3 regions of the Aeromonas rivipollensis genome follow, and region 2 is predicted to be linked to each of the others. Evidence: riboswitches for the same ligand, from Rfam matches in the RefSeq annotation. Region 2 holds a riboswitch; each other region holds the start of a gene.
What was found. Region 2 has a riboswitch for cyclic di-GMP ahead of lafK (lateral flagellar response regulator transcription factor LafK). Riboswitches for the same ligand answer to the same signal wherever they lie in the genome.

Region 1 (10,007 bases), 1.2 Mb from region 2:
CGATCTGCCGTTCTCGGTGTCGCCCGTGATAGCGGGGCTGATGTTCGTGCTGATGTTCGGCAGCCGCGGCTGGTTCGGCGACTGGCTTAGCGAGCATGACATCAAGATCATCTTCGCCACTCCGGGGATCATATTGGCGACCACCTTTATCACTGTGCCCTTCGTGGTGCGCGAGCTGCTGCCCCAGATGGAGGCCCGTGGGCCGGAAGAGGAGGAAGCCGCCATCATGCTGGGGGCGAGCGGCCTGCAGATGTTCTGGCGGGTCACCCTGCCCGGCATCCGCTGGAGCCTGATGTATGGCCTGCTGCTCTGTACCGCCCGTGCTGTGGGGGAGTTCGGTGCCGTCTCCGTGGTCTCCGGCCATATTCGCGGCCAGACCAACACACTGCCGCTGCACATCGAGATCCTCTACAACGAGTACCAGACCGGCGCCGCCTTCGCGGTGGCGAGCCTGCTGGCCCTGTTCGGGATCTTCACCCTGCTGGGGGAGACCCTGCTGGCCCGGCTGCGCGCTCAGCCCACCCAGTCCCATTGATATGGCCTGGCCTGCCTGCCGGCAGGTCAGCCCGGATAACCATGAATCCGGTTTAACGGTTTAGAGAGGCAGCCATGAGCATTCAGGTTCAACGACTCAACAAGCATTTCAATCAGTACGCGGCCCTGGCCGACATCAACCTCGATTTTCACGACGGTGAACTGGTGGCGCTGCTCGGCCCCTCCGGCTGCGGCAAGACCACACTGCTGCGGATCATCGCCGGGTTGGAGCAGGCCGACAGCGGCAACGTCATCATCCGTGGCGAGGATGCCTCTGATCTCCACGTGCGCGAGCGCAACGTCGGTTTCGTGTTCCAGCACTACGCCCTGTTCAGGCACATGACGGTGTTCGAGAACGTGGCGTTTGGCCTGAGGGTCAAGCCGCGCGCCGAGCGACCGGCCGAGGAGGCCATCCGAGCCCGGGTCAAGGAGCTGCTGGATCTGGTGCAGCTCAGCCACGTGGCCGGACGCTATCCGACCCAGCTCTCCGGCGGTCAGCGCCAGCGGGTCGCCCTGGCGCGCGCCCTGGCGGTACAGCCCAAGGTGCTGCTGCTGGACGAGCCTTTCGGCGCCCTCGACGCCCAGGTGCGCAAGGAGCTGCGCCGCTGGCTGCGGGAGCTGCACGACGAGCTGCACGTCACCAGCCTGTTCGTGACCCACGATCAGGAGGAGGCGCTGGAGGTGGCGGATCGGGTGGTGCTGATGAACGCAGGGCGGGTCGAGCAGATCGGCACCCCGGCCGAGGTCTATGACCAGCCCGCCACCGCCTTCGTGCACAGCTTCCTCGGCAGCGTGAACCTGTTCCGTGGCCGGGTGGCCGGGCAGGGGCTCGGCATAGGTGAGCAGCAGCTGGGGGGCCCCATCAGCTCCCAGCTGGCACAGGGCAGTGCGGCCATTGCCTATGTGCGCCCCCACGAGCTGGAGATACTGCCGGCGGATGCACCGGGTGGCATCAGCGCCACCATCACCCGCTTGTTGCCCATGGGGCCGCGGATCCGGGTGGAGTTGCGCGGGGATGGCGAGACCAGGGGCGCTCACTACGAGGCCGAGCTGAGCAAGGAGGCCGCCCGTGCCTTCGCCCCCGGCCAGGGGGTGCGCCTGGTGGCCCGGCATGCGCAGCTCTATCCCGACTATCAGATTTGAAGACGAGCCCCCAGGGCGAGACCCTTTTTCAGGCTTGCAGCCGGATCCTGATCCGGTCGCCCAATAACAAGAGGACGGTGGCAGCATCCACCGCCACTCAGCGCAGGAGGCGATGAGGTGAATTTTCAGCAATTACGCATTATCCGGGAAGCGGCGCGGCGGGATTACAACCTGACCGAAGTGGCCAATGCCCTCTTTACCTCCCAGTCCGGGGTCAGCCGCCATATCCGCGAGCTGGAGGAGGAGCTCGGGCTCGCGCTCTTCATCCGTTACGGCAAACGGCTGCTTGGCATGACGGAGCCGGGCAAGGAGCTGCTGGTGATCGCCGAGCGTATCCTGGGGGACGCCGACAATATCCGCAAATTGGCCAGCACCTTTGCCAACAGGGATTCCGGGCGACTGCTGGTAGCGACCACTCACACCCAGGCGCGCTATGCCCTGCCCCGTGTGGTGAAGGCGTTTCGCGAGCAGTTCCCCCTGGTGCAGCTGGAGCTGCGCCAGGGCAGTCCGGAAGAGATAGTGCGGCTGGTACAGACCGGCGAGGTGGATATCGGCATCAGCAGCGAGCAGCTCGACAAGAGCGAAGGGGTGGTCGCGTTTCCCTACTATCGCTGGCACCACAACATAGTGGTGCCGGAGCAGCACCCGCTCACCGCCGAGCGGGAACTGACCCTGGCGGCGCTGGCCCACTGGCCCATAGTCACCTATCAGGCGGGCCTGACGGGCCGGGTGCGGGTGGATGAGGCCTTTGCCGAGGCGGGGATACATCCGCAGATCCTGCTGACCGCCCAGGATTCCGACGTCATCAAGACCTATGTCGAGCTGGAGATGGGGGTGGGCATACTGGCGGACATGGCGTTCGATCCCCAACGGGACAAGGGGCTGGTGCAGCTCGACGGCAGCCGGCTGTTTGCGCCGCACACCGCCTGGATAGGTCTCAAGCAGGGTCAGTTCCAGCACAACTTCACCTGGCAGTTCATCCAGCTCTGCAACCCCGAGCTGGCGCTGGCGGAGATCCAGGCCAGGGCCATGAGCAACGAGCCCCTGCTCGATTACCAGATCTGAATGCCCCGCATCGTCTGAGAAAACAGGGAGCCCATGGCTCCCTGTTTGCTTAATCGACGCTTCAGCCAGACCCAGGGCCTCGCTCATTGGCTAGCGCCCGCTCTGGGGACCCAGCATGCGATACAGGGTGCGATCCCCCTTGATCCTGTGGTGGTAGAGGGCGGCGGCCACGTGCAGCAGGACCAGCGCAGCCAGCAACAGACAGCCGAGGCGATGCACGCCAAAGAAGAAGGCGTTGACCTCAGGTACATCGATGGGGTTGGCGATCGGGTAGAGCCAGAACAGGGCATAACCCTGCTCCAGCATCAGGAAGCCGCTCAACAGCACTATGCACATCAGGCCGTAGAGCAGGGCGTGAGCCAGCCTGGCGGCGGGATGGTGAGGCTGGGCCTGCTCTTCGGACAGGGGAGGCCGCCAGTGCCGCCAGCCCCAGCGCAGCAGGAAGAGCGGGGAGATCAGGGTCGCCATCGACATGTTCAGCACCGACAGAAATTGAAACAGCTTGGGATGGCTGTCGATCACCAGGTGCATCAGGTAGCCTGCCAGGGTGGCGTAGAGGATGACGGCGGCCATCAGCCAGTGCAGCAGGCGGCTCAGGGGGTCATAGTAGTCTTTCGTCATGGGATTTTTCCGACTGGGGCCCAGGGTGCCGAGAGGCACCGGGAGCCCGGATGACAGGCACAAAAAAGAGGCCGCTCGGGCCTCTTCTGCTTGCGGGGGATCAGTTCACCAGGGTCCAGGCATCCTGCCAGTTGGTGCCCACTCCGGGCTCATACTGGGTCGCGGTGCTCGTCCAGATGGTGCACCAGCCGCTGTAGGGGTAGGGCTTGCACTGATAGATCTTGCCATCTTTCGGCTGAAGTACCTTGGTGCCTGCCGCATAGGATTTGAGTCCCTCCGGGAAGCTGTACTGGTAGTCACCGCCGCTGGCCGGATCCTTGAACATCAGATCCATGGTCTGCTGCAGGGGGGCGCCGCCCGCCTTCGGCTTGCCCTCGATCACCAGTTGGTGGTGGCCGGCGCTCAGGCCGCTGACCTCCATGGTGAAGCTATGGCTGCTGTCCTTGATGTCGGCACCGGTCTGGCCCTTGGCGGCGCCACCGTGGTCATACAGGGTGTTGGTGACCGCGAGATCCCCCTCGGCCGTGACCGTGAAGTTCAGGGTGACCTTGCCGTTGTCGAGCAGGTATTCGTTCTCCAGCCCGCTCACGCTGATGCCGTCGTTTACCGGGGGTTGCTGCTGCTCGAGCTGGACCTCGACCCGCTGCAGGTTGCTGCCCGCCTTCAGGTAGATGGGGTTCTGGCCATAAACAGGGTTGAACTGGCCATCGGTGCCTTGCTGGCCTGCGCGGATCTGGCTCTGTTCGGCGTTGATCCTGGCGGCCAGATCGTGAGCCCAGTTGTTCTTCTGACCCTGCTCGGCAGAGCCGATGGTCAGCACTGTCTGCAGATCGGTGCGCTCGCCATTGGCGTCGAATACCCGGGTTCTGGCCTTGTCGCCGGCCACCAGATCGGTGGAGGGGTAGATGGTCCCACCCTGGCTCCAGGTCAGCGGTGGCTGGGTGCCGCCATCGAACTGGGCGTCGATCAGGTTGTAGAAGCTGTTGGCGGTATCGCCCACCTCCCAGACTCCGAGGATAACCTGATAGCCGGTGCGCGCCGGCAGGGTGCACTGATGGGTGACCTGCTTGGGCGGCTGCACCATGCCCCCGTCGATGACGCAGAACGGATTGAGATCGAAGGAGTCCCTGGTCAGGGGCTGGTTCGGGTTCCACTCCTGCTTGGTGAGGTAGTAGCGCCAGTTGCGGGTCACGTGGTTGGCGGTGAAGGTCCAGCTGATGGCGAAGGGGCCGCTCTGCACCTGGCGCTTGGTCCAGCGATCGCTGGTCTGGGCGTTGAGCTCACCAAATTGCGGGTGGCCGGCCGAGGCGATCTGGCCGTCGACGGGGCCGCCATTGGGGAAGCCGGATGGCGCCTCCAGGCTCTGTGGCTCCCACTGAATGGCGCCACACTGACTGTTGCCGCCGGTCTTGCACAGATAGTTGCGCCCTTCCGGCTGGCTGATATAACCGTGGGCGAGCACGCCGCCGCTGGCCAGCAGCGCCAGCGCGGCGGCCACATGATTGAGTTTGATTTTTGCTGCCATACATTCCTCTGTTCGGTGATGTGGGCAGTCAAGTTGGCAGGGGAATTCCCCGTGACACACCTGGGTGTGGCAACCCCGCTATCCTGGACGACATGTCTTTAGACCGGAGGCTTTGCGTCCTGGCCTTTCAACCAGTTTGCCAAATGACTACATAAAGGGTCAGGGTGCCGCCCTTGAGGACGGCACCACCATGATGGCTTTTTTTGATTAAATTATTAAGTGTAAATCTTTACAGCTTGATCTCATCGGAGTAGAGCAATCACTTAACGCTCTGTTTTTAAAATTATATTTAATTCATCAAGTTGGGTTTGGCTTCGCCCGCTCCGTCAAAAGATGCAAAATCGCGACATTTTTCATCAATGAAAAAATCCCCTGTCGGCGAGGCCGCCAGGGGATGGGACTGTGTCAGACGGTCAGTGGTGCGGGTACTGGTCTGCGCTGCGGGAGGGCGAAGGGCGGTGGGCCTGACCAGGCGCCAGGTCGCGGGGGAGGGCATTGCCGAGCCTGAAGACCGCCAGCCGCTCGTCCAGGCTGCGGGAGAGCCCGGCCAGCAGCTCGCTCTCCTGTGCCAGCTGGGAGGCGGCCTGCGACATCTCCAGGGCCGAGTCATTGATGCCGCTGACGTTGCGGTTCATGTCCTCTGCCACCATGCTCTGCTGTTCCGCCGCTGTGGCTATCTGGGTCGCCATGTCGCTCACGTGCTGGATATGGTTGACGATGAGGGAGAGGTCCTGTCCCGCCTTCTCGGACTGGCCGACGCTGCTCTCCGCCAGCTTGCGGCTGGCATCCATGGCGCTGGCGGCGGTCACCGCCCGCTGCTGCAACTGGGTGATGGTACTCTGGATCTCCTCTGTGGAGTGACGGGTACGGCTCGCCAGCTGGCGCACCTCGTCGGCCACCACGGCGAAACCGCGGCCCTGCTCGCCGGCGCGGGCCGCCTCTATGGCGGCGTTGAGGGCCAGCAGGTTGGTCTGATCCGAGATGGCGCTGATGACGGCGGTCACCTCGCCGATCTGCATCACCCCCTCCTTGAGTCGATTGACCTGATGGGTGGCCTGCTCCACTTCGGTGGCGAGCGCCTGGATGCCGTGCACGCTGGCGTGGACATCCTCGTTGCCGAGCCCGGCTTCGCTGGTGGCGTCCTGGGTGTCGCGGGCCGTGTTCTCGGCATGGCCCGCCACATCCGAGATGGTGGCGCTCATCTCGTTCATGGCGGTGGCGAGCTGGGCCAGCTGATCCCGCTGGCTGTTGACCGCCTGGTTGGTCTGCTCGGCGGAGGCGGCGATGCGCAGGGCGGCATCCGCCACGTTGCGGGCCCCCTGGCTCGCCTCCAGCAGGGCGCGGCGAATGGCGTCCAGCCCCTGATTGGTACAGTGGGCGACGGCCCCCAGCTCATCCTTGCCATGCACGGGTATGCTGACCACCAGATCCCCGGCCGCCACCTGGGCCATGGCCCTGTTGATCTCCGCCAGCGGGTTGACGATGGAGCGGCTGATGGCCACCCCCAGCCACCCCATCAACAGGATCGCCAGCAAGGTGGCACCGCCCATCCACTCATATTGCGACCACATGGTGGCCTCAATGTCCTGCAGCAGCACGCCTGAGCCCAGGATCCAGCCCCAGGGCTGGTAGCCTGCCACCAGGGACATCTTCTGGGCCGCTTCGCCGGAGGGGGAGACCCACTGGTACTCCAGGCGGCCCTGTTGGCCGCCCTTGCCGAGATCCACCATGCGCTGCCAGTGGGATTCGGCGGGCGTCCCGCCCATCTGCTGGCCGACCAGCTCGGGCTTGGCAGGGTGCACCACCACCCGGCGATCCTCGTCCAGCACGAACAGGTAGTTGTCTCCATCGAAGCGCATGCTGTCGAGCATGGCCTTGGCTTCGGCCTGGGCCTGCCGGGCGGGGAGGGTGGCGGCCAGGGTCTGGATCCGGCTCATGGCCAGATCCAGCACTGCCTGCAGCCTGGCTTCCCGTTCACTCATCAGGTTGCGGTGCAGGGCACTGGCCGAGATGAGCAGCAGTGCGATGAAGCCGATCAGTGCCAGTGAGAGCAGCAACATCAGCTTGCGGCTCACGGCGATATCACCGAGCTTGAACATAGTCTTTTCCTTACTTTCCCATGCGGATCTGGTTGTGGCCGATCTGCCGGCCGGACCTGATTGTTGTTGTTTTTAACATTCAATTAACTTTCAATGGCTTGCGATGAAAAACAGGCAATTGAGCAGTTTGACAACCAGTATAGCCAGCAGACAGAAACCGTCGCTTTTGATAGCGTGATGGCGCGCATCCCGGCGCACAATCTGTCTGCTCTATTTGCAAGAAGTGTGAATGGGTTGGCATTTCACCAATAAGGAGTGGGCGCCCTCGTGGCCGCCCCATAACAAGAGGGAATTTATGAATTCCATTGCCAGGAATTATCTCAACCGGCTCAACGCCGACTACCTGCAGGTGCACAGGCGCAAGGAGGACCTGTTCTGGTCCACCTACATGGGCACCAGCGACGATCAGGCTGGCTTCACCGCCGCAGAGCAGGCCTACAAGGCGTTCTGTGCCGATCCTGCCCGTCTGCCGGTGCTGCGGGAGATGCTGGCCCGAGCCGAAGAGGCAGAGCTCAAGCGCGGTCTGGCAGGCTGGATCGCCTTCTTCGAGTGCAACGTCATCGAAGACCCAAGGGCCTCAGCCCTGATGGAGGAGCTGGTGGCTGCCGAGGCGGATCTCTTCGCCCGTCGCAAGGGGCTGAAGCTGACTTTACTGGACGAGCAGGGTCGTCGGGTCCCCGGCAGTCTGCCCGCAGCCAGCACGGCGCTGGCAGCCAGTAGCGACGAGGCGGTGCGCCAGAGTGCGCTCGCCATGTTCCACAGCCTGGAGCAGTGGGTGGTCGGCAACGGCTTTCTCGAGGTGGTGGCCCTGCGCAACCGCTTCGCCCGGGCCATGGGCTATCGCGACTACTTCGACTACAAGGTGCACAAGAACGAGCAGATGAGCCCGGAGCAGTTGTTCGCCGTGCTCGACGACTTCATCGCCCGCACCGATGCCCGGCTGCACCAGAGTCTGGTCGAGCTGAAGGGTGCCAAGGGAGAGGAGGCCCTGCTGCCCCACAACCTGCGTTACAGCGTGAGCGGCGACGTGACCCGCCAGCTCGACCCTTATGTGCCCTTCTCCCGGGCGCTGAAGGATTGGGTCGAGAGCTTCCGTCGCCTCGGCATCCAGTACCGCGGCGCCACCCTCACCCTGGATCTGCTGATCCGGGAGGGAAAATACGAGAACGGCTTCTGCCACGGCCCGGTGCCGAGCTTCTGGCAGGAGGGGGAGTGGGTACCGGCGGTGGTCAACTTCACCAGCCTGGCCAACCCGGCCCAGGTGGGCAGTGGCTGGAGCGGGCTCAACACCCTGTTCCACGAAGGCGGTCACGCGGCACACTTTGCCAATGTCACCGGCAACGCCCCCTGCTTCTCCCAGGAGTTCCCGCCGACCTCCATGGCCTATGCCGAGACCCAGTCGATGTTCTGCGACAGCCTGCTGGAGGACGCGGACTGGCTCAAGGGCTACGCCAAGAATGCGGCAGGGGAGCCCATCCCCGACGGGCTCATCAAGGCCATGATAGAGGCACGCCAGCCGTTTCGTGCCTTCAACGAGCGCCAGATAGCGCTGGTGGCCTACTTCGAGCGGGATCTCTACGCCATGGCGGAGGCCGAGCGCACCCCGGACGCCGTGCTGGCGCTGGCCCGCCGCTGGGAGCGCAGCATCCTCGGGGTGGAGAGCCCGCGCCCGCTGCTGGCCATTCCGCACCTGCTCAACCAGGAGTCGGCCTGTGCCTATCACGGCTACCTGCTGGCGCTGATGGCGGTGGAACAGACCCGCGCCTACTTCCTTGCGCGCGACGGCTACCTCACCGACAACCCGCGCATAGGGCCGGATCTGGCCGCCCACTACTGGGGGCCGGGCAATGGCATGACCCACGATGAGACGCTACGCAGCCTCACTGGCGAAGGCTTCAGTGCAGTGCCATTGGCCGAGGCGTGCAACCAGAGCGTGGCGCAGGCGTGGGCGACGGCCGAAGCCTGCATGGTGGCGGCGAGCCAGCGCCCGCCGGCAGGAGAGGGGGTTCCGCTCGACGCCCAGATCCGGGTGATGCACGGCGCCGAGCTGATTGCCGACAACAGCGAGTCGGAGGCCAGCATGCTGGCCGACTTCGAGGCCTGGATCCGCCAGCATTATCAGCGCGAGCCCGCCACCGCCCGGTGAGGTGCTCCTCGACCAGCAAGCCCTGCCCATCGGCAGGGTTTGCTCATTTCAGCGGGAAGCAAGGTTGCCGAGGCGGGACGGGATCTTTGCCGCGGTGTGAGCCGGGGCGCAAGATGCGCCTGTTTTTTGCGCCATCTATCTGTTTTGACTATTTATTATGGTGAGGCACAGATGCGTTGGCTGAGCGCTGGCGAGGCGGGCCACAGATATGTTTCTCTGGATATATTGAGTATTCACGGCGATCCCATATCATGGCGCTCGCTCGCCGCCAGAGAGTGGCGACATTCAGATGATTAGCTAAATACAAAGCCCTGAAGGCTTGTCGAGGGATGGAAATTGAGAGCCGTATTGTTGTGTTTGCTGGGGCTGTGGCCCGCATTGAGTTTTGCCACCCTGTCCGCCGATATGGTGGTGGTCAAGAAGTCGAGTTATAGCCTGACCCTGATGAAGGACGGCAAGCCAGTCAAGCGCTACTGGGTCGCCCTGGGGCCTGCTCCCAAGGGACACAAGCAGCAGGAAGGGGATCAGCGTACCCCGGAAGGGCGCTACACCCTCGACTACAAGAAGAGCAATTCCGGCTTCTACAAGGCGATCCACATCAACTACCCGAATCTGGACGACATCAAGCGTGCCAATGAGCTGGGAGTGCGCCCGGGCGGCATGATCATGATCCATGGTCAGCTCAACCGCATGGGGGATCGCAGGGTACAGCCGTCCAACTGGACCAATGGCTGCATCGCCGTGCTCAACCACGAGATGGACGAGATCTGGAACGCCGTCGAGCCTGGCACCCCCATCATCATCGAGCCCTGATCCTCGCCGTTCACGCCCGCTGCCCAGCGGGCGTTTTGTTTCCTCCCTGGATGGCGTGACA
Region 2 (10,007 bases):
TAGACGGCATGGCGGAGCGGATCCGCGAGGTCGCCAGGCAGCACGACAAGATGGTGATGAGCCTGCCGGAGCTGACCCGGGCCATCTATTACTCCACCCGGGTGGATCAGGAAGTGCCGGCGGGCCTCTACACAGCGGTCGCCTATGTATTGAACCACGTATTGCAGTTACGGGCCTATGAGGCAGGCAAGGGCAGAAAACCCAATCCCCTTGCTCCTCTGCATGTGCCGCCCGAGTTACGTCAACCTGAGAGGTAAGTTGTGAACTGGCGTGTATTGACCCAATCCTATACAGCTATCCCCATGATGCTGCTGGCCATCCTGGCGATGATGATACTGCCTCTGCCAGGTTGGCTGCTGGATGCCCTGTTCACCTTCAACATAGTGCTGGCGGTGCTGGTGCTGCTGGTCTCTGTCTCGGCTCGCCGCCCCCTCGATTTCTCCGTATTCCCGACAGTGCTGCTGGTGGCCACCCTGATGCGGCTGTCCCTCAACGTCGCCTCCACCCGGGTGGTGCTGCTCCATGGTCATGAGGGCAACGAGGCCGCCGGCAAGGTCATCCAGGCCTTCGGGGAAGTGGTGATCGGTGGCAACTACGTGGTGGGTCTGGTGGTGTTCGTGATCCTGATGATCATCAACTTCGTGGTGATCACCAAGGGGGGGGAGCGGATCTCCGAAGTCTCCGCCCGCTTCACCCTGGATGCCATGCCGGGCAAGCAGATGGCCATAGATGCCGATCTCAACGCCGGCACCCTGGATCAGCACCAGGCCCGCGCCAGGCGGGAAGAGATCGCCAGGGAAGCCGACTTCTACGGCGCCATGGACGGGGCCTCCAAGTTTGTCCGTGGCGATGCCATCGCCGGCCTGCTGGTGCTGATCATCAACCTGGTGGGCGGTCTCGCCATCGGTATCTTCCAGCACTCGCTGCCGGTCTCCGATGCCTTCCGCATCTATGCCCTGCTCACCATAGGTGATGGTCTGGTCGCCCAGATCCCCTCCCTGCTGATGTCCACCGCGGCGGCCATCATAGTCACTAGGGTGAGTGACGAGGGGGAGATGTCGGATCAGGTCGGCCAGCAGATCCTGGCTTCTCCCCGGGTCATCTATACGGCGGCGACCATCATGCTGATCCTGGGCCTGGTGCCCGGCATGCCCATGCTGGCCTTCCTCAGCTTTGCCGCTGTGCTGGCCTGGACCGGCTGGAGCGTCAGCCAGCGCCGGGCAAAGGATCCGGCCCTGGATGCGGCCGAGGAGCTGACGAGGCAGATGGTACAGCCGGAGCCGCAAGGGCTGGACTGGCAGGATCTGCCGCCGGTGGATGCGGTCGCCATCGAACTGGGTTATCGGTTGGTGCCGCTGGCCGAGGCGAACAAGGGGGCCGAGCTGCTCGCCCGGGTGCGCGGCATTCGCAAGACACTGTCCGAGCAGTACGGTTTCCTGCTGCCCGAGATCCGGGTGCGGGACAACCTGCAACTGCAGCCGGACCAGTATCGCATCAAGCTGTCTGGCATTGCCCTGGCCACAGGCAATGTGGATTGCCAGCGGCTGATGGCCATCAGCAGCGGCGAGACCTATGGCGCCCTGGACGGCGAGCTGACCCAGGATCCGGCCTATGGCATGAACGCTGTCTGGATCTCGCCGGACAACAAGGCCAAGGCGCTCAACCTGGGTTACTCCGTGGTCGACTCTGCCACCGTCATCGCCACCCATGCCAGCAAGTTGCTCAGGGAGCAGCTCGATGGGCTCTTCGGCCATGACGAGGTGGGCAAGCTGGGCCAGTATCTGGCCACCCAGTCCCCCCGCCTGGCGGAAGAGCTCAATCTGGCCCTGACCCAGATGCAGCAACTGCGGGTCTTCCGTCAATTGCTCAAGGAGCAGATCAGCCTCACCGACATCCGCACCATAGCCACCACCTTGCTGGATGCGAGCGAGCTGACCAAGGACCCGGTGCTGCTGGCCTCGGACGTGCGCTGCGCCCTCAAGCGCCAGATCGTCAGGCAGGCGATCGGATCCCGCGACATACTGGCGGCCTTCACCCTGGACGACCGGCTGGAGCAGACCCTGCTGACGGCAATGAACCAGTCCCAGCAGCAGGGAAAAATCCAGCTGGACAGCTTCCCGGTCGACCCGCAATTGCTGGCGCAGTTGCAGCAGAACATGCCGCTGGTGAAGGAGCAGTTGCAGCAGCAGGGGTATGCGCCCGTGCTGGTGGTCATGCCCCAGCTCAGGCCCCTGATCGCCCGCTATGCCCGATCCTTCTCAAAGGGTCTCAAAGTGCTCTCTTATAACGAGATCCCGGAAGATTTACGGGTCGAAGTAATTGGCACCCTGGGCTGAAGTGGAATTGCCACGCCCATATGCCGGCAGGAAGAGACTATTCCGCACATCTGCTTGAATTGTCATATAAAGCCGTTATGATGTGACGGCTTTTGACGCGACACAGACTGACAGTGAAAAAATAAAATAGAAACAGTCAGATGTGTCACATGGCTTAAGGACAACCAAGCCATGCCATCCTAATACGGGTCGTCGCATGATAAAGGCAAACTGAACTGAAAAGTCAGGACGCAAAGCCTCCGGTCTAACGGCATTGATGCTAATGATAGCGGGGTTACCAAGGTCATGATTCCAGCCTTGTTTTCATACCGATATAGGGTAAGTGCTCAATAAGAGGTGCTGCCCCGTCCTGGTGCGTTTTTATTTTTTGAGCGTCAGTTCTGTTGATTGATTCATGTGCAATCACAGGTTCGGGTTAATATGTTTTCTGATTTATCTATCAAGGAAAATTCAATACCCGTCGGTATTGAATCTCATGCACATCTATTATTAGTTTCCTCTTCGTTATCAAATGGAGACGATGTTGAGGGAATATTGTTGAATGCAGGCTATCGCGTCTCTTGCCTGAATTCTGTCCCGCTGGCCAAGCAATTTCTCTCCAACCATTCCGCGGATCTCGTGTTGCTCGACATGGCGGTCATGACCGAGGCCGGTCCCTCAATGGTGCAGGAGCTGGCGGGTACCGACTGCGTCATCCTGGTCAATGAGCACCAGGCCTATCTGGCGGCGGAGGCCATGCGGGCCGGCGCCATCGATTACATCATCAAGCCTTTCAGTCAGCGCCAGATCCTCGATGTGGTGAGGGGGGCCCTGCGCCTGCGTCAGGCCATTCCCAACCTGATCGCCTCCTCGCCTCTGAGCCTGCAGGTATTGCAGCTCGCCAGGCGGGCTGCCAAGACCTCGGCCACCATCCTCATCGGCGGCGAGTCGGGGACGGGCAAGGAGCGGCTGGCCCGCTACATCCACGAGATGTCCAGCCGGGCGGGCAAGCCCTTCGTGGCCATCAACTGCGCAGCCATCCCCGAATCCATGCTCGAATCCATCCTGTTCGGACACAGCAAGGGGGCCTTTACCGGCGCGACCGCCAGCCAGCAGGGCAAGTTCGAGCTGGCCCAGGGGGGCACCCTGCTGCTCGACGAGATCTCCGAACTGCCGCTGGCATTGCAGGCCAAGCTGCTGCGGGTACTGCAGGAGAAAGAGGTCGAGCGGTTGGGCAGCCATCAGGTGATTGCGCTGGATGTGCGGATCATTGCCGCCAGCAACAGAGACCTGAGGGAGTTGGTGTTGCAGGGGGAGTTTCGCGAGGACCTCTTCTACCGGCTCGATGTGCTGCCCATGAGCTGGCCCGCCCTGCGGGAGCGGCCGGACGACATACTGCCGCTGGCGGAGTACTTCATCGAGCGCTACGCCGCCCAGCAGGGGTATCGCCTCAGCGAGAGCGCCTGCAAGCAGCTGCTCTCCTATGACTGGCCGGGCAATGTGCGCGAACTGGACAACGTGATCCAGCGGGCGCTAATTATGGCTCGCGGATTGCATATTCAGGCGGTCGATTTGATGCTGCCCCATTATGCCGTGGAAGCCGACAACCTGTTACCGCAGACGCTTGCGGCCCCGGAGGGGCTCAGCGAGACCAAACGGCATGCCGAATTTCAATTCGTCCTGGAGACGTTGCGCCGTTTTCGTGGTCACCGGACTCGTACGGCCGAAGCCCTTGGGATGACGACCCGGGCACTTAGATACAAGCTGGCTGCCATGCGCGAGCAGGGCATCGATGTCGAGCAGCAGATTCAAAACTAAGGGATAACCGAGTGAAGATTGAGATCATGTCATCACAGGTGACGCTCCTGCAGCAGATGCAGGAAATGCAGCGCGTTGCCAGTCACACCCCTTCCATCGAGCCTAACGACGCCTCGGCTGTCTCGTTCAGCGACGCCATGCGTGACGTCGTCGGCCGGGTCAACGAACAGCAGAATGTCGCGTCCAGATTGATGACCGCCGTCGACGCGGGTCAGAGCGACGATCTGGTGGGGGCCATGGTGGCCAGCCAGAAGGCAGGTCTCAGTTTTTCCGCCCTGATGCAGGTGCGCAACAAACTGATGACAGGCTTCGATGACATCATGCGCATGCCGCTCTGAGGGTAGGTCATGACTGAATTGGTATCATCCTCGCCGGGGGCATCGGGCTCCCTGATCGCCCGGGTACAGGAAGGGATGCGCAACTGGCGCACCCTGTCCCGGGACAACAAATCCATCCTGACCATAGCGCTGCTTGCCGCCATAGTGGCGGGCACCATAGTGGTGATCCTCTGGACCTCCAGCAAGAACTATGTGCCGCTCTACGGCAAGCAGGAGCTCTACGACACCGCCAACATCATGGAGATGCTGGAGAAGGAGCAGGTGCCCTTCCGGCTGGAGAAAAGCTCGGGCCAGATCCTGGTACCGGAGAGCCAGCTTGCCCACGTGCGCATGGCGCTGGCGGCGCGCGGGGTCAGGGCGGCCATGCCGGCCGGCCTCGAGGGGCTGGACACAGTGACAGGTCTTGGCACCAGCGAGTTCATGGAAGGGGCGCGTTATCGCCATGCCCTGGAAGGGGAGCTGGCCAGAACCATCATCTCGCTGGATGCGGTGCGCAGTGCCCGGGTGCATCTGGCTATCCCCAAGCGGACCCTGTTTGTCGGCCGTGACGAAGAGAAACCCAGCGCCTCCGTGATGCTGGATCTGCAACCCGGCCAGTCCATGGAGCCGGGTCAGGTCGAGGCCATCGCCAACCTGGTGGCGGGCAGCATCTCGGGCATGAAGCCCGGTGCCGTGACCATAGTGGATCAGGCGGGCCAATTGTTGAGTGCCGAGCTTGGCGACAAGGCGGGCTTCGGCAAGCAGAGCGTCCAGCAGATGGAATACGTGCGCAAGCTGGAGCAGTACATCCGCCAGCGTGCCAGCGACATGCTCTATCCCATGCTGGGCACCGGCAACTTCCGGGTCCAGATCGCCGCTGATGTCAACTTCAACGCTGTGGAAGAGACCCAGCAACAGCTGGATCCCAACGGTGTGGTGACCAAGGAATCCAACAAGTCCGACAAGACCATAGATGCCCTGGCGCTCGGCATTCCGGGGGCCCTGTCCAACCGTCCTCCCGAGACGGCGCCCCAGACCGACCAGGCTGCCGAAGGGAATGCGGCGGCGCCGGAGCCTGCCAAGAATGACACCCGTACCGAACGGCAGGAGGTCAGCAAGCAGTACGAGAACAGCCGCACCATAGTGCATACCCGCTATCAGCAGGGACGACTGGAGCGGATGAACGTCTCCATACTGCTCAACCAGCAGAGCGGCCCCAAAGGGGGCTGGAGCGCGGAGCAGCTGGAGCAGATCCGCCAGATGGTGGAGCGCTCCGTCGGCTTTGACGGCGTGCGTGGCGATCAGATCAGCTTGCAGGTGTTCGACTTCACCGGCGCCGTGCCGGTGACGCCACCTGAGTCGAGCTGGCTGGAGACCCCTTACTGGCAAGACTCCCTGCGCTACCTGGTGGGTGGCCTGCTGGGACTGACCCTGGTGTTCTTCGGCATTCGCCCTCTGGTGAAGCACCTGGTGCGTACCCAGCAATATCCTGATGCCGAGTCGGAACAGGAGCAGGATGAAGAGCAGGAACCGACCATAGGCCTCTCCATGCGCCGGGAAGGGGATGACGAGACTGACGGCACCGCGATTGGCAAGAGCCTGCAGCAGGCGGAATACAAGCTGGAGCCCCAGTTCTCCTCGCTGGATCTGGAGGCGCTGCCGGAGCCTGGCTCCGAGCTCGAGGTGCAGCTCAAGCACCTGCAACTGCTGGTGGATAAAGACACTGCCCGGGTGGCGGAAGTGGTCAGACAATGGGTGAGTGGCAATGAACAACGGTAATCTGAACCAGAGCGCGGTCGACATCGACATCGACAACCTCGAGAAGGCCGCCATCCTGCTGCTGAGCATGGGCACAGAGGCGGCCGCCAAGGTGATGCAGAAGCTGTCGCGGGACGAGGTGCAACGGCTCATCTCCAAGATGGCGGGCCTCTCCGGCGTGAGCTCGATAGAGGCAAAGTGGACCCTGCAGCAGTTCTTCAACCAGTATCGCGAGCAGAGCGGCATCGGCAGCGCGTCTCGGGAATACCTGGAGCAGACCCTGGATCTGGCGCTGGGTCAGCGCCTCTCCCGCAGCCTGCTCGACAGCCTCTATGGCGATGCGATGAGCCAGGACATCCAGCGCCTGCAATGGGTGCCAGCGGATGTCCTGGCCCGCTTCTTTCGCAACGAACACCCCCAGATGCAGGCGGTGCTGCTCGCCTTCCTGCCGCCCCAGACCGCCTCGGCCGTGCTCGATGCCCTGCCGGGGTCGCTCCACGACGATCTGCTGGTCCGGGTCGCCAGCCTCAGCTCGGTCAGCGAGCATGTGCTGGCCGAGCTGAGGCTGACCCTGGATCGCTGTCTCGCCTACGTGGCCGACCAGTCCGGCGCCAAGGTGAACGGGGTGCGCCAGGTGGCCGACATCCTCAACCGCTATCAGGGTGACAAGGAGCAGATGCTCTCCCTGCTGCGGGAACACGACGGCGACATGGCCCTCGAGATCGAGAAGAACATGTTCGACTTCATGGCCCTGCGTCGCCAGAGCGACGACACCCTGCAGCGTCTGGTGCAGGAGCTGCCGGCGGATCTGCTGGCGCTGGCCCTGAAGAATACCGACGCCGGTTTTCGCAAGGTGGTGCTGGGGGCCATGCCCAAGCGGATGGCGCAGGCACTGGAAGCCCAGATCCAGGATCAGGGCAGCGTCTCCCTGCGCAAGGTGGAGCAGGCCAGGGAAGAGGTGATGCAACTGGTGCGGGAACTGGTGGAGCAGGGCGAGATCGAGTTCCAGCTGTTCGAAGAAGCCACCGTCAGCTAACAGGAGACAGGCATGAGTCAGCATGTTCGCAAACTGGCGGCCGGTGCCACCCGTCTCTACCGTTTCCCGGCACTGGGACAGAGCGGGGAAGAGGCCAGAAGCCAGCAGGAAGAGTTCGAATACGGCTATCAGCAAGGGCTGGAGCAGGGACAGACAGAGGGGTATCAGGCCGGCTACCAGCAGGGGTTGACCAGCGGCCTGATTGAAGGGGAGGCCAAGGGTCTGCAACAGGGACAGGTGCGTGGCCTGGCCCAGGGGCTGGCCGAGGGCAGGGCCTCGTTCGATCAGGCCATGGTCCCCTTTGCCAAGCTGCAACAGCAGTGGGAGTCTCTGACCCGGGCCCGGATGCTGGAGCAGAAGGCGTTGATCGCCCAGCTGGTCGCCCAGGTGGCCAAGCGGGTGATCCAGGCCGAGTTCACCCTCAACCCGCAGCAGGTGCTCCAGCAGGTCGAACAGGCCATGGCGACCCTGCCGAGCGAGTCGGAAGATCTGGTGATCTACCTCAATGAGGGGGACAGGCAGCGCCTGGCCGAGCAGGGGGTGACCCGCTGCGAGAAGTGGCCGCTGCAGGTGGACGGGGCCCTGGGGGTCGGTGACGCCCGGATCGAGACCCGGGCCGCGGTGATCGAGATCAACACGGGGGAGCGGCTCGGTCGTTGCATCGAGCAGCTCAACCAGACCTTGGAACTGCCTCGGGATGCATGAGGCATTGCAGCAGGCGCTGACCTCGGCGCTGGACAGCCTGGACGAGATCCCGGGCTTTCGTCGTTATGGCCGCCTGGTGCGCGTCACCGGGCTGACCCTGGAAGTGGTGGGCTGCCAGCTGGTGATGGGGCAGCGCTGCCGGGTGGAAACGGCAACGGGTGACTCCCTGCTGGCCGAGGTGGTCGGCTTCAACCGGGATATCTCCTACCTGATGCCCCTGCAACCCATGAGCGGCCTCTATGCCGGTGCCCGGGTGCTGCCCATCGACGGGGAGGAGACCATAGTGGTCGGCGAGCACCTGCTCGGCCGGGTGCTAGACGGCCTGCTGCACCCCCTGGACGGGCGTTCGCTGTCAGAGGAGGGGGAGCGGGTTCCCCTGTTCTCTTCCCCCCCCAACCCCCTGCTGCGCACCCCGGTACGCGAGCCCCTGGATGTGGGCATTCGCGCCATCAACGGCCTGCTGACGGTCGGCAAGGGCCAGCGACTGGGGCTGTTTGCCGGCTCAGGGGTGGGCAAGAGCATGCTGCTCGGCATGATGACGCGCAATACCAGCGCCCAGATAGTGGTGGTGGGGCTCATCGGCGAGCGGGGCCGGGAGGTGCGGGAGTTCATCGAGCACAGCCTGGGAACAGAGGGGCTGGCCCGCGCCGTGGTGATCGCGGCCCCCGCTGACCAATCCCCCCTGATGCGCCTGCGGGCCGCCCAGCTGTGCCACCGCATCGCGGAGTATTTCCGTGAGCAGGGTCAGGACGTGCTGCTGCTGATGGACTCCCTGACCCGCTATGCCCAGGCCCAGCGGGAAATCGCCCTGGCGATCGGAGAGCCGCCCGCCACCCGTGGCTATCCGCCCTCGGTGTTCAGCATGCTGACCCAGCTGGTGGAGCGGGCGGGCAACGGCACCCGCACCGACGGCAGCCTGAGCGCCTTCTATACGGTGCTGGCGGAGGGGGATGATCAGCAGGATCCCGTGGTGGATGCCGCCAGGGCCATTCTCGATGGACACATAGTGCTGACGCGGCGGCTGGCGGAGGAGGGGCACTACCCCGCCATCGACATCGGCGCCTCGGTGAGCCGGGTGATGCCGCAGGTGGTGCCTCCACAATGGCAGGGGCTGGCGGTGAACCTGCGCCAGCTGTGGGGGCGCTACCAGCAGGTGCGCGAGCTGCTGCCCCTCGGCGGCTATCAGCCCGGCGCCGATCCCCAGATGGACGAAGCCGTGCAGCGCTATCCCGCCATCGCCAGCTTCCTGCAACAGGGGATCCATGAAGAGACCCCCATCACCCAGGTGGTGAGCGGCCTCAAGCAAGTGCTTGGCAGAGCCTAAGGACGCCCCATGCTGAAATCCTACCTCGGGTTGCAACAGGATGCCCTGGATACCATGGGCAAGGAGCGGCAGCGGCTGCGGGAGGTGGCGCTGCGTGAGGAGCGGCGGGCCCTCAAATTGCAGGAGGTGATAGCGACGCTGCAACCGGGCTCGGCCAGCTTCCATCCCCTGCTGTGGCAGAACAAGCAGCAGATGCAGGGACAACTGCGCCACCTGCTGGATCACCAGGTGCAGCAGTCCGCGCTGGCCAACCTGGATCTGGCGCGCCACGAGGGACAACTGCTCAAGCAGTTTGGCCGGGTCAAGGGGCTGGAACTGTTGCTGGACAAGCGGGATCTGGCGGCGCGCCAGCGGCAGGAGTCAGGGGAGCAGCGGCAACTGGACGAGCTCGCCAGCCTGCGTCATCGCACCCTGCAGGGGCGCTGACGATTCAATCGGGGAAGTGTTCCTGCCTGCCATAGGATGACTCCTGGCCCAGCAGGGTGTTGATCGTTTCGATCTGGCCGGCCAGCAGGCGTCCGTTGAGTTCGTTCTGGCGCCGGCACTGCTGCAACAGCCACTCGAGGCGTTGCCATTGCTCGCCAACGCGCTGTTGCAGCGGGTCGGGCAGTCTGGTGATGAGCGTCGCCATGCCCTGCTCGTCGGGCTTGAGCCCGAGCGCCAGCAGGTGCTGACAGCGTTGCTGGGCCTGTTGCTGGATGTCGGCCATCAGCCTAGTCTGCTGCCGGTTGTGT
Region 3 (10,007 bases), 490 kb from region 2:
TGGAAATTCTTCGACGGGGTGGACATCGACTGGGAATTCCCGGGCGGCCAGGGGGCCAACCCCAGCCTGGGCGGCCCGAGCGATGGCGCCACCTATGTGGTGCTGATGAAGGAGCTGCGGGCCATGCTCGACGAACTGGAAGCCGAGACCGGCCGCCAGTATGAGCTGACCTCGGCGATCAGCGCCGGCGGTGACAAGATTGCCAAGGTCGATTATCAGGCGGCCCAGCAGTACATGGACCACATCTTCCTGATGAGCTACGACTTCAGCGGCGCCTTCGACCTGACGAATCTGGCCCACCAGACCAACCTCTTTGCCTCCAGTTGGGATCCGGCCACCAAGTACACCACCGACAAGGGCGTCAAGGCGCTGCTGGGTCAGGGGGTGACACCGGGCAAGATAGTGGTGGGTGCGGCCATGTATGGCCGTGGCTGGACCGGAGTGAAGAACTACCAGGCCGGCAATCCCTTCACTGGTACCGCCACCGGACCTGTGACCGGCACCTGGGAAAATGGCGTGGTGGATTACCGCGACATCGTCAACAACCGCATGGGCGCAGGCTGGGAGCAGGGCTATGACGAGTCGGCCGAGGCCCCTTATGTGTTCAAGGCCAGCACTGGGGATCTCATCAGCTTCGACAACGATCGCTCGGTCAAGGCCAAGGGGCAGTACGTGCTGGCGAACCAGCTCGGTGGCCTGTTCGCCTGGGAGATAGACGCGGACAACGGCGACATCCTCAACGCCATGCACGAGGGGCTGGGCCACGGCGAGGGTACACTGCCGCCGGTCAACAAGCCGCCTGTGGCCAATGCCGGCAGCGACCTGAGCGTCACGGGCCCGGCCGAGGTAACCCTCAACGGCTCCGCCTCCCACGATCCGGAAAGCGGCGTGCTGACCTACAGCTGGAAGCAGGTCTCCGGACCCCAGGCCAGCCTGCTGGACGCTACCCAGGCCAGGGCCCGCGTGGTGCTGGATGCCGCCACTACCGACATCAATCTGGTGTTCGAGCTGACAGTGACCGACGATCAGGGACTCTCGGCCAAGGATCAGGTGGTGGTGACCAACAAGGCACCACAGCCGAACCTGCCCCCCGTGGTCAGCGTACCGGCCAGTGCGACCGTAGAGTCCGGCAAGCAGGTGACCATCAAGGCCACTGCGTCCGATCCGAACGGTGATGCCCTGAGCTATCAGTGGAGCCTGCCAGCGGGTCTCACCGCCACCGGTCAGGACAGTGCGACCCTGGTGGTCACAGGCCCGAGCGTCACCAGCGACACCGCCTATGACCTGACCCTGATGGTGACTGACGGGGCACTGGACGCCAGCGCCGGCACCCGCCTGACCGTCAAGCCGGCCAGCACGGGGGGCGGCTGCGAGACAACCGATCCCGATGCGGCCAACCATCCGGCCTGGAACGCCAGCACCGTCTACAACACCAATGACAAGGTGAGCCACAAGCAACTGGTGTGGCAGGCCAAGTACTGGACCCAGGGCAACGAGCCAAGCCAGAGCGCCGATCAGTGGAAGCTGGTGAGCCAGGTGCAGCTCGGCTGGAATGCCGCTGTGGCCTACAACGCCGGGGATCTCACCAACCACAACGGTCGCAAGTGGAAGGCCCAGTACTGGACCAAGGGCGATGAGCCCGGCAAGGCCGCCGTCTGGGTGGATCAGGGGGCTGCCAGCTGCAACTGATGGCCATAGGGAATGGGGCCAAGGCCCCATTCCTTTTTCCTGTGGCGCTTTGCGGGCTGACCTCAGTTCGGGGTGGATAAACCGCGAGCCATTTCTAAGGAATTAATCATTTCACCTAAAGTTGAAAAAATATTTTCATCTTGAAATCGCTTTCAAGATAGTGAGTTGGATGGTTGACATCCGTTCTCACGCCGAGCTTAACCCTGCCTTCAGAGGCATTTCTTGATAGAACACCCAGTCAAGATCCCGCTCTGCCATTTGCAGTGACTGCGCCTATAGAGAATAATCGCCACGCACTACTGATTAATTTGTGTATAAGGGCAAACCGGTCAAAAGGCCGGGACGCAAAGCTTCCGGTCTAAGGATCCATGATCTAGGACAGCGGGGCCGCCACAGGTCGTATCGATCCTCTGCCAAGGGGAGATCTTGCACCGTCTGCTGGTTGCCTTGTCCTTATCGTATTGACTAATAACGAAAAAGGATTATTCGCCATGCAAAGTCCACCCCTTCTTACTGTCGACCTGTCTGGTTGGCTCCCTGCTTGCTTCCCCCCTTCGTGTCGCCGCCCCAGGCAAACTCCGCCTCGGCTGGGGTGAAACCCTGTTCGCCATCACCGGGCTCAACCCGCCCGCTCATGCCCTGCCGCTCAAGGTGATCGCTGTCGGTGGCGGCAGGAGAAGAGGGTTGAACCCTGTGCTCATGTCAACGCAATAACAACGACGCCCCTGCCACCGAAGCAGGCGCCAAAAATAGGGAAATCACGGAATGCAGATGAAAAAAAACAAGGTAAATCTGGCGGTGCAGGGGGGCATGCTCGCCCTGCTGGCCGCATGGGGGCCGCAGGCTCTGGCCCAGCAGAACGCCATCACCGGGGAGTGGCGCAAGGATCAGATCAAGCCACGCCTCTACAGCCAGGAGGCCTGGGTCGACGGCTTCGTCCTGCAACTGCCGCTCGGGGCGACCTTCGCCCCCCAGATGACGGCCTGGGACGAGAACGATGGGGATCTCAGTGGCCGCATCAAGCAGCTCAGCGGTGTGAACACCCAGCAGGTCGGCAGCTATCTGGCGAAGTACGAGGTGCGTGATAACGGATTGCCCGGTGGTAATGGATATCTGGGGATGAATGCAGGCACTACCACGTTTTCATTGCCCGTCACCATCTATGATCCCGCAGTGGCGGTGCCGAGTGAGCTCAACAAGCTGGGTAGCCTCTGGCAGGAGAGCCCAGCCACCACAGGTCTCTTGCGTTTTCTCCCCGGCCAGAGCCTGAGCCGAACGATCCGTATCGCCTCAACCGAGCATCCCCTGACTGGGGACGAGCTGGAGATCACGACCTTCAAGGTGCAGGAGGGGATCTGGGGTGGTAGCAACCGTCAGTTCAGCCTGCGCCTCATCGACATCGAGAGCGGCGAGTCTGCCTATGAAGGCAGCGTCCTGCTCGTATCAGGCAAACAGTTGACCCTGCCAGCTCCCATCAAGGTGCGGGTCGATCGGGACTACGAATTCATCCTGACCTATCTGACCGGCCAGTACGAACAGGGTTTTCGCACCAACGAGGAGGGGGAACTCTGGTTGATGGCAGATGGGCAGCAATCGCGCGAGGCAAATCCCTATGCCCAGGTGTTGCCCGATCCTGCCAACCAGCTGGCCTTCGATCCCGGTTTCAACTCTGCCCTGAAACAGAAACTGCTCAGCAGCCGGGGGGAGCAAGAGGCGCTGCTGATCGCCAAGGTACCGGGCCCGCAGCCGGTGGCGCTGAGCTATCGCATCGCCAACCCCGAGCTGGTCAGTCTGCAACTGGTACCCGGAGCGACCCAGGATCGGCTGGTGCTCCAGGGGCTGGCAGAGGGCGAGACCACCCTCGAAATCCTGGCCGATGATCGGCAGGTGGATCAGGTGCGACTGTTTGTTACCGCCCCCAAGGCGGTCAGCCTCTCCTATAGCTACATCGCCTTCCCCGGTGAGCGTCAGAGCCACCTGTGGGACGACGGTGCCATCATCATGGCGGACATGAGCCGACGTTTTGCCCCCTACAACATCCGCCTCAGCTGGGTGGACAACGGCATCTTGGTGCACGAATGGGACAAGAATGGCGATGGTCAGGCCTACGAACCCAGTACTGTTGAGCTAACGGCGCCGCTGCGGGAGGGCTGGATCCCAAACGCGGAACAGGTCTTCTCCAATATCTATGTGCTGCGCGGCTACAAGGATGACAGCAGGACATGCAGCTACCAGGGGAATGGTCTCTCTGTCGGTTTGGGGGCCAAAGACGGGGCGCCGCGCGCGGGCTATCGATACGCCTGCCCCGGCAACGTCACCGTCCATGGGCAGTCGTTGACCCTGAGCCATGAGCTGGGCCACAACCTGGGGCTGTCGCACACGGGAGACGAGCCTTACCGGATGAGCAACATCATGACGGGAGGGCGGCTTGAGGGGGTCTTCTTCGGTTACCAGTGGCGCATCATGCACCAAACCATAGACGCGCGGATCGCGGCCGGTGATGCGGGAGTCAGCGAGGTGGGTACCGAGCCAGAACCACCCCAGCCTGCCATCAATCAGCCCCCCCTGGCCAACGCCGGCGGCGATATGAGTACCACTGGCCCGGCCGAACTGGTACTCGACGGTGCCGCCTCCCGGGATCCGGAGAACGGTGCCCTGCGCTACCAATGGCGCCAGGTCGGCGGTCCGCAGGCATCCCTGAGGGATGCCGAGCAGGCGCGAGCCAGGCTGAGTCTGGGGACCGTCTCTCAGGATACCCAGTTGACATTCGAGCTGACCGTGACCGATGAGCAGGGACTGGCGGGCGCGGATCGTATGGTAGTGACCCACCAGGCACCACCGCCCAACCAGCCACCCGTGCTGACCGCGCTGGCTCCCGCCTCTGTGCAGGCGGGCATGCAGGTGAGCATTACCGCCAGCGCCACAGATCCCGATGGGGATGCGCTCAGCTACCAGTGGACTGTGCCGGCCGGTCTGACCGCCAGCGGCCAGAGCAGCAAGACCCTGGTGCTGGCGGCCCCGAGTGTGGCGGTCAACACGGATTACGATCTGACCGTCACCGTGACAGATGGCGCCCTGGATGTGCAGGGCCAGACCCGGCTCACAGTCACCCCGGCAAGCGGTGGTGGTGAATGCAGTGCCTCCGATCCGGATGCGGCCAGCTGGCCGGCCTGGAGCGCCAGCACCGTCTACAACGCCGATACCAAAGTGAGCCACAACCAGCTGGTGTGGCAGGCCAAGTACTGGACCCAAGGTAACGAGCCGAGCCAGACGGCGGATCAGTGGAAGCTGGTGAGCCAGGTGCAGCTCGGCTGGAATGCCGGTGTGGCCTACAGCGGCGGTGATGTCACCACCCACAATGGCCGCAAGTGGCAGGCCCAGTACTGGACCAGGGGCAACGAGCCAGGCAAGCACGATGTCTGGCTGGATCAGGGAGCAGCCAACTGCAACTGATGACCATCAGGAATGGGGCCTTGGCGTCCCATTCCTTTTTCCACTCCTGTTTCAGGCTGCGGCTATGCCGCTGCGCGACAACCAGACCTTATTCTCAGACCGGGTGTTGGAGCGAGCCTCTGGCGTCCATTTTGTAATGATTCCTGCAACAGGGCATGTGGACATGCCCATCACAATGAGAACCATAACAATGAAAAAAACACAGTTAGCCAGCCTCATCATGGCCGCCCTGGCGAGCGGCCCTCTGTTGGCTGCCGTTCAGGCTCCCACCTCCTTGCCCTTCAACACCCAGCCACCGACCAACGATCTGCAAGGATCCCTGGCGGCGCAGGTTCAATTCGCCCAGAGCCAGATCCTGCCGGCCCATGTCGCAGAAGGGGACCGCCAGCCCAGGTTGACCGCCCTGCGCAAGAGCCTGCTGCTGGTCAGGCCCTTGCAAACCGAGACCGGCGCGACCATGACGGTGACGGCGCGAGATGGCGCCGGACAGACGCTCGGGACGCTCAGCCTCAACCCCCCCGAGCAGTTGCCGAAGACGGCCTATTACCTCGATGGCTCACCGGAGGAGGGGGTCGACTTCACGCCGGGGCCGGGCACCAGTGGCCTCATCAACAGCAGCAGCGAGCTGGCCAAACTGAGCGATCCTGCCGGCGCCTTCCTGCTTGGCAAGTTGCAGCCTCATGCTTTGGTGACCATTCAGACTGCCGACGGACGCTGGGTGCGCGATATTCATCTGCCGGGCGGAGCGGAGTTGGAAGGCAAGATGGTGCGGCTGGCCTCCAACGCCGGCTACAACTCGACCCTTTATTACAGTGGCCGCCAGGTGACCCTCTCCCGCGGTCAGAGCCTGCAGTTCAAGTTCGTGGGCGGTCAGTGGATCCGTGACGGGGAGCTCGAGAACAACGGTATCCGCTATGCGACCGACGCCTGGAGCGCCGTGCTGCCGGCGGACTGGATCCGGCCAGGCCTGGCGCTGCAACTCAGCCAGGGCGGGCTCAGCGGCGAGCTGACGGATCTCGCGATCGGTGCCCCGAGCGAGCTGCTCATCCACACCATAGACCTTGGCATGCTGACCACTCCCCGGGATCAGTTTGCCTTCGCCAGGGATCCCGAAGCTCATCGCGAATATTTCCAGACGGTGCCGACCAGCCGGTTGATCGTCAGCCAGTATGCTCCCCTGTCGCTGCCGGAGGTGATGCTGCCAAACGGCACCCTGCTCACCGATTTCGATCCCGGCCAGGGGGGCTGGCACGAGGGCACCATGCGCCAGCGCATCGGCAAGGAGCTGATCTCCCACGGGATAGACAATGCGAACTACGGCATCAACAGCACGGCTGGCGAGGGGGAGAGCAGCCATCCCTATGTGGTGGCCCAGCTGGCGGCCCACAACAGCCGTGGCAAGTACGCCAACGGCATCCAGGTGCACGGTGGTTCGGGCGGCGGCGGCATAGTCACGCTCGACGCCTCTCTGGGTAACGAATTCAGCCACGAGGTGGGCCACAACTATGGTCTTGGCCACTATGTCGGCGGCTTCCAGGGCTCGGTGCACCGCAGCGCCGAGGCGGTCAATTCGAGCTGGGGCTGGGATGGCGACAAGAACCGCTTCATCCCGAACTTTGGCGCCGCCCGCAGCGGCCAGAGCGCCTGCCTCGACGGCCAGTGCCAGCCGCCTTTCGAGGGACATTCGTTCGGTTTCGATGCCATGGCGGGTGGATCGCCCTTCTCCGGCTTCAACCGCTTTACCCTCTACACCCCGAACTCGGCCGCCATCATCCAGCGTTTCCTCGAGAGCAAGGCGGTGTTCGACGCCGCTTCCCCGACCGGATTCAGCAAATGGGATGCCGCCACCGCCACCATGGTGCCCTACCAGCACAGGGTCGAGCGGCTGGAGCAGATCAGCGCGCCCATCGGCGATCTGAGCGAGGCGAAGCTGGTGGCTCTGCTGGCGGAGTATGATCTGGTCAAGGTAGCCATGTGGGACGGCAACTGGACGCGCAACATCCAGGCGCCGGCTGCCGGAGCCGGGAATGCGGGGCGCATCCTGACTGTGGAGCACGGTGCCGGCTACAACAGCACCCTCTTCATCAATGGCCAGCAGATCACCGTCTCCCGCGGTTTCAAGAAGAGCTATACCTCGGACGGCAGCCGCTGGAACGAAGGGCCTGTGGTGGATACTCGGGTGGCGCGCAAGCCGCAGGCATTCGGGGTGCCGGTGACGACCCTGGTGGGCTATTACGATCCTCGCGGATTGTTGCCGAGCTACCTCTATCCGGCTCTGCACGGCGCTTACGGCTTCAGCTATGGGGATGACGGCGAGGGGATCGGGGCAGAGGATTGCCAGCTGCAGGTGGAGACCCGGGAGGGCTTGCTGCACTTCCGGCTGGCCAATCACCGGCTAAATGCCAACCTGATGAACAAGTTCCATGTCAATGTGCCCACGGCCAGCGAGCCACGGGCCGCCACCGTGATCTGCGCCGCCGGGACCCTGGATCAGAGGCCCGTCTCGGCGCCGGAAGTGGATCTCTCCTTCACCGTCAACGGGCGGCCGCTCGAGTAAGGGGGTCGCTCCTTCATTACCGGGGGAGAGCAGTGGATACGCCAAATAAAAAAGGCCCGAACGGGCCTTTTTTCATGGGGTTCAGAGCGGCTTCTGCCACAGGCTCAGCAGCAGATCCTGTTCAAGTTCGTCCGGCCCCTGGTGGGTGAAGGCGTGACGCTGTTCACCGCCGGCACGCCAGCCGAGGCGACTGGTTTCCAGCACATGGGCACGCAGCCCCTGATCCATGGCCATGGAGAACTGGCAGCGTTGCCGCTCGACGGGGACGAGCCCGGCCAGGGCTGGCCAGCTGAGGGGGTGCTCCATGCTCACCGGGTTGAGGCTGACCCTCAGCTGCCACTGGTGGCGCGGGCCCGGTTGCAGGTGGAGCAGGTAGCCGCCCGGGGTCAGCTGGCTGACCAGCAGCTCTGTCTTGATCTTGAGGTCGTTGACCAGCAGTACCTGGGCTGAGCCGGCCAGCAGCGGCGCCTTGGCCGGATCGGCGATGACGAAATGGCCGTCGGGCTGCGCTTTGTTGGCGGCGAAGATGGCGTTCTTGGCGAGATCGAGGCCGCCAAATTGCCAGCCCGGCAGGCGCTCTGCCAGGGCGCGGCAGTAGTACCCCTCACCACAGCCGAGATGGATCAGCTCGCGCTCGCCGAGTGGAGCCAGCAGGGTCGCCATGGCCTCCACCAGGGGCAGCTGGTGCCCCTGCTCCAGGAAGCGGCGCTTGGCGCGCAGCAGGGCACGGCTGTCGCTGTCCTTGGGATCCTTCTTGCCCGGGATGAGATCCAGATAACCTTCCGGGGCCGGATCGAAATGGTGCTTGTTGTCGCAATAGACCCCGCGGGAGGCTTCATGAAGATGCAGGGGGCTGCGGCACAGGGGACATTGAAGATGCATACACACTCGCTTGGTTGAGGCCGGGGAAGGGCGTGCGGGATTATAGGGGAGGAGATCAGAAAAGGCTGCCGTGGCAGCCTTTTTTATCCAACGGCCCTGTGCTGAGCCGTCGGGGAACCCGGTCAGCGGGTGCCAAACACCACTATGGTCTTGCCGTGGGCCGAGATGAGCTCCTGCTCTTCCAGCATCTTGAGGATGCGGCCGACGGTTTCGCGGGAGCAGCCGACGATCTGGCCTATCTCCTGGCGGGTGATCTTGATCTGCATGCCATCCGGGTGGGTCATGGCGTCCGGCTGCTTGGCCAGGTTCAGCAGGGTCTGGGCAATCCGGCCGGTCACGTCCAGGAAGGCGAGGTTGCCGACCTTCTGGCTGGTGTGCTGCAGGCGCTTGGCCATCTGGCCGGAGAGGCGCAACAGGATGTCCGGGTTGACCTGGATCAGCTGGCGGAACTTCTTGTAGGAGATCTCGGCGACTTCACAGGCGCCTTTGGCACGTACCCAGGCGGAACGCTCCGGATTCTCGTTCTCTTCGAACATCCCCATCTCGCCCAGGAAATCCCCCTGATTCAGGTAGGAGAGGATCATCTCCTTGCCTTCGTCATCCTTGATCAGGACGGCGACTGTACCCTTGACGATGTAGTAGAGGGTTTCCGCTTTTTCACCGGCGTGAATAAGGGTGCTCTTGGCGGGATACTTATGAATGTGGCAATGCGACAAGAACCACTCGAGGGTGGGATCGCTTTGCGGTTTGCCAATGATCATGAGACTTCCTCTGTAGTGTCATTTTTATGGACTGTGCGTCCAGGCAAGTTGCCAAGCTTGCCATTCCTTAGTCTTTGGTCGCAGTAGAATAAGAGCCTTTGTCTGTGCTGACAAGGCTTTGGGACTTTGGTGTCCATCTGTGTGCATCGATCTGCTGCGCCATCTGGGCCATTCTAGGCAAGAAGGGGGGGAGATATGTTGATTTCGATCTATTTCCTTCAGGGTCTGCTGCGGTTTCGGAACAAGTCGCGGCGCCGGGACTCGGCGGTCATGAAACCGGGAGTGGCGCAACGTGACGGGGCATGTGCCACTCGACCCCTGCTTGAGGTATGCTATGGGCGTCAGAACCGTCGTCATTGAGAGGAAATGTGAGATGAAAGCCAAGGTCAGCTGGGTGGAAGGCATGAAGTTTGTGGGCGAGAGCGAGTCCGGTCATCAGGTGACGCTGGACGGCGCCAACCCGGGCGAAGGTGCCAGCCCGATGGAGATGATCCTGCTGGCTGTCGGTGGGTGCAGCTCCATCGACGTGGTCTCCATTCTGGAGAAGGCGCGCCAGAACGTGACCGCCTGTCATGTGGAGCTGGAAGGGGAGCGCGCAGACTCAGTGCCCCGGGTGTTCGAGAAGATCCACCTCAAGTTCGTCGTGACCGGCAAGGGGCTGGCCG

Region 1: it holds a riboswitch for cyclic di-GMP, as region 2 does, so the genes downstream of both, gbpA (N-acetylglucosamine-binding protein GbpA) here and lafK (lateral flagellar response regulator transcription factor LafK) in region 2, are expected to answer to the same signal.
Region 3: it holds a riboswitch for cyclic di-GMP, as region 2 does, so the genes downstream of both, WIR04_RS04340 (PKD domain-containing protein) here and lafK (lateral flagellar response regulator transcription factor LafK) in region 2, are expected to answer to the same signal.

The regions. Positions count from the first base shown of each region.
Region 1 is NZ_CP149130.1:3,815,218-3,825,224, reverse strand. It holds gene cysW (sulfate ABC transporter permease subunit CysW) at 1-535, shown strand, start outside; gene WIR04_RS17315 (sulfate/molybdate ABC transporter ATP-binding protein) at 610-1,677, shown strand; gene cbl (HTH-type transcriptional regulator Cbl) at 1,795-2,742, shown strand; gene WIR04_RS17305 (cytochrome b) at 2,833-3,363, opposite strand; gene gbpA (N-acetylglucosamine-binding protein GbpA) at 3,464-4,888, opposite strand; cyclic di-GMP riboswitch class I at 4,954-5,039, opposite strand; gene WIR04_RS17295 (methyl-accepting chemotaxis protein) at 5,302-6,987, opposite strand; gene WIR04_RS17290 (M3 family metallopeptidase) at 7,283-9,133, shown strand; gene WIR04_RS17285 (L,D-transpeptidase family protein) at 9,491-9,946, shown strand.
Region 2 is NZ_CP149130.1:429,993-439,999, forward strand. It holds gene flhB (flagellar biosynthesis protein FlhB) at 1-257, shown strand, start outside; gene lfhA (lateral flagellar biosynthesis protein LfhA) at 261-2,336, shown strand; cyclic di-GMP riboswitch class I at 2,531-2,618, shown strand; gene lafK (lateral flagellar response regulator transcription factor LafK) at 2,871-4,133, shown strand; gene lfiE (lateral flagellar hook-basal body complex protein LfiE) at 4,145-4,471, shown strand; gene fliFL (lateral flagellar M-ring protein FliFL) at 4,490-6,229, shown strand; gene fliGL (lateral flagellar motor switch protein FliGL) at 6,216-7,244, shown strand; gene lfiH (lateral flagellar assembly protein FliH) at 7,257-7,949, shown strand; gene lfiI (lateral flagellar FliI-like assembly ATPase LfiI) at 7,942-9,273, shown strand; gene lfiJ (lateral flagellar protein LfiJ) at 9,283-9,699, shown strand; gene lfgN (lateral flagellar protein LfgN) at 9,704-10,007, opposite strand, start outside.
Region 3 is NZ_CP149130.1:915,133-925,139, forward strand. It holds gene WIR04_RS04335 (glycosyl hydrolase family 18 protein) at 1-1,689, shown strand, start outside; cyclic di-GMP riboswitch class I at 1,999-2,084, shown strand; gene WIR04_RS04340 (PKD domain-containing protein) at 2,455-5,142, shown strand; gene WIR04_RS04345 (M66 family metalloprotease) at 5,333-7,699, shown strand; gene WIR04_RS04350 (putative RNA methyltransferase) at 7,781-8,581, opposite strand; gene crp (cAMP-activated global transcriptional regulator CRP) at 8,704-9,342, opposite strand; gene WIR04_RS04360 (OsmC family protein) at 9,716-10,007, shown strand, end outside.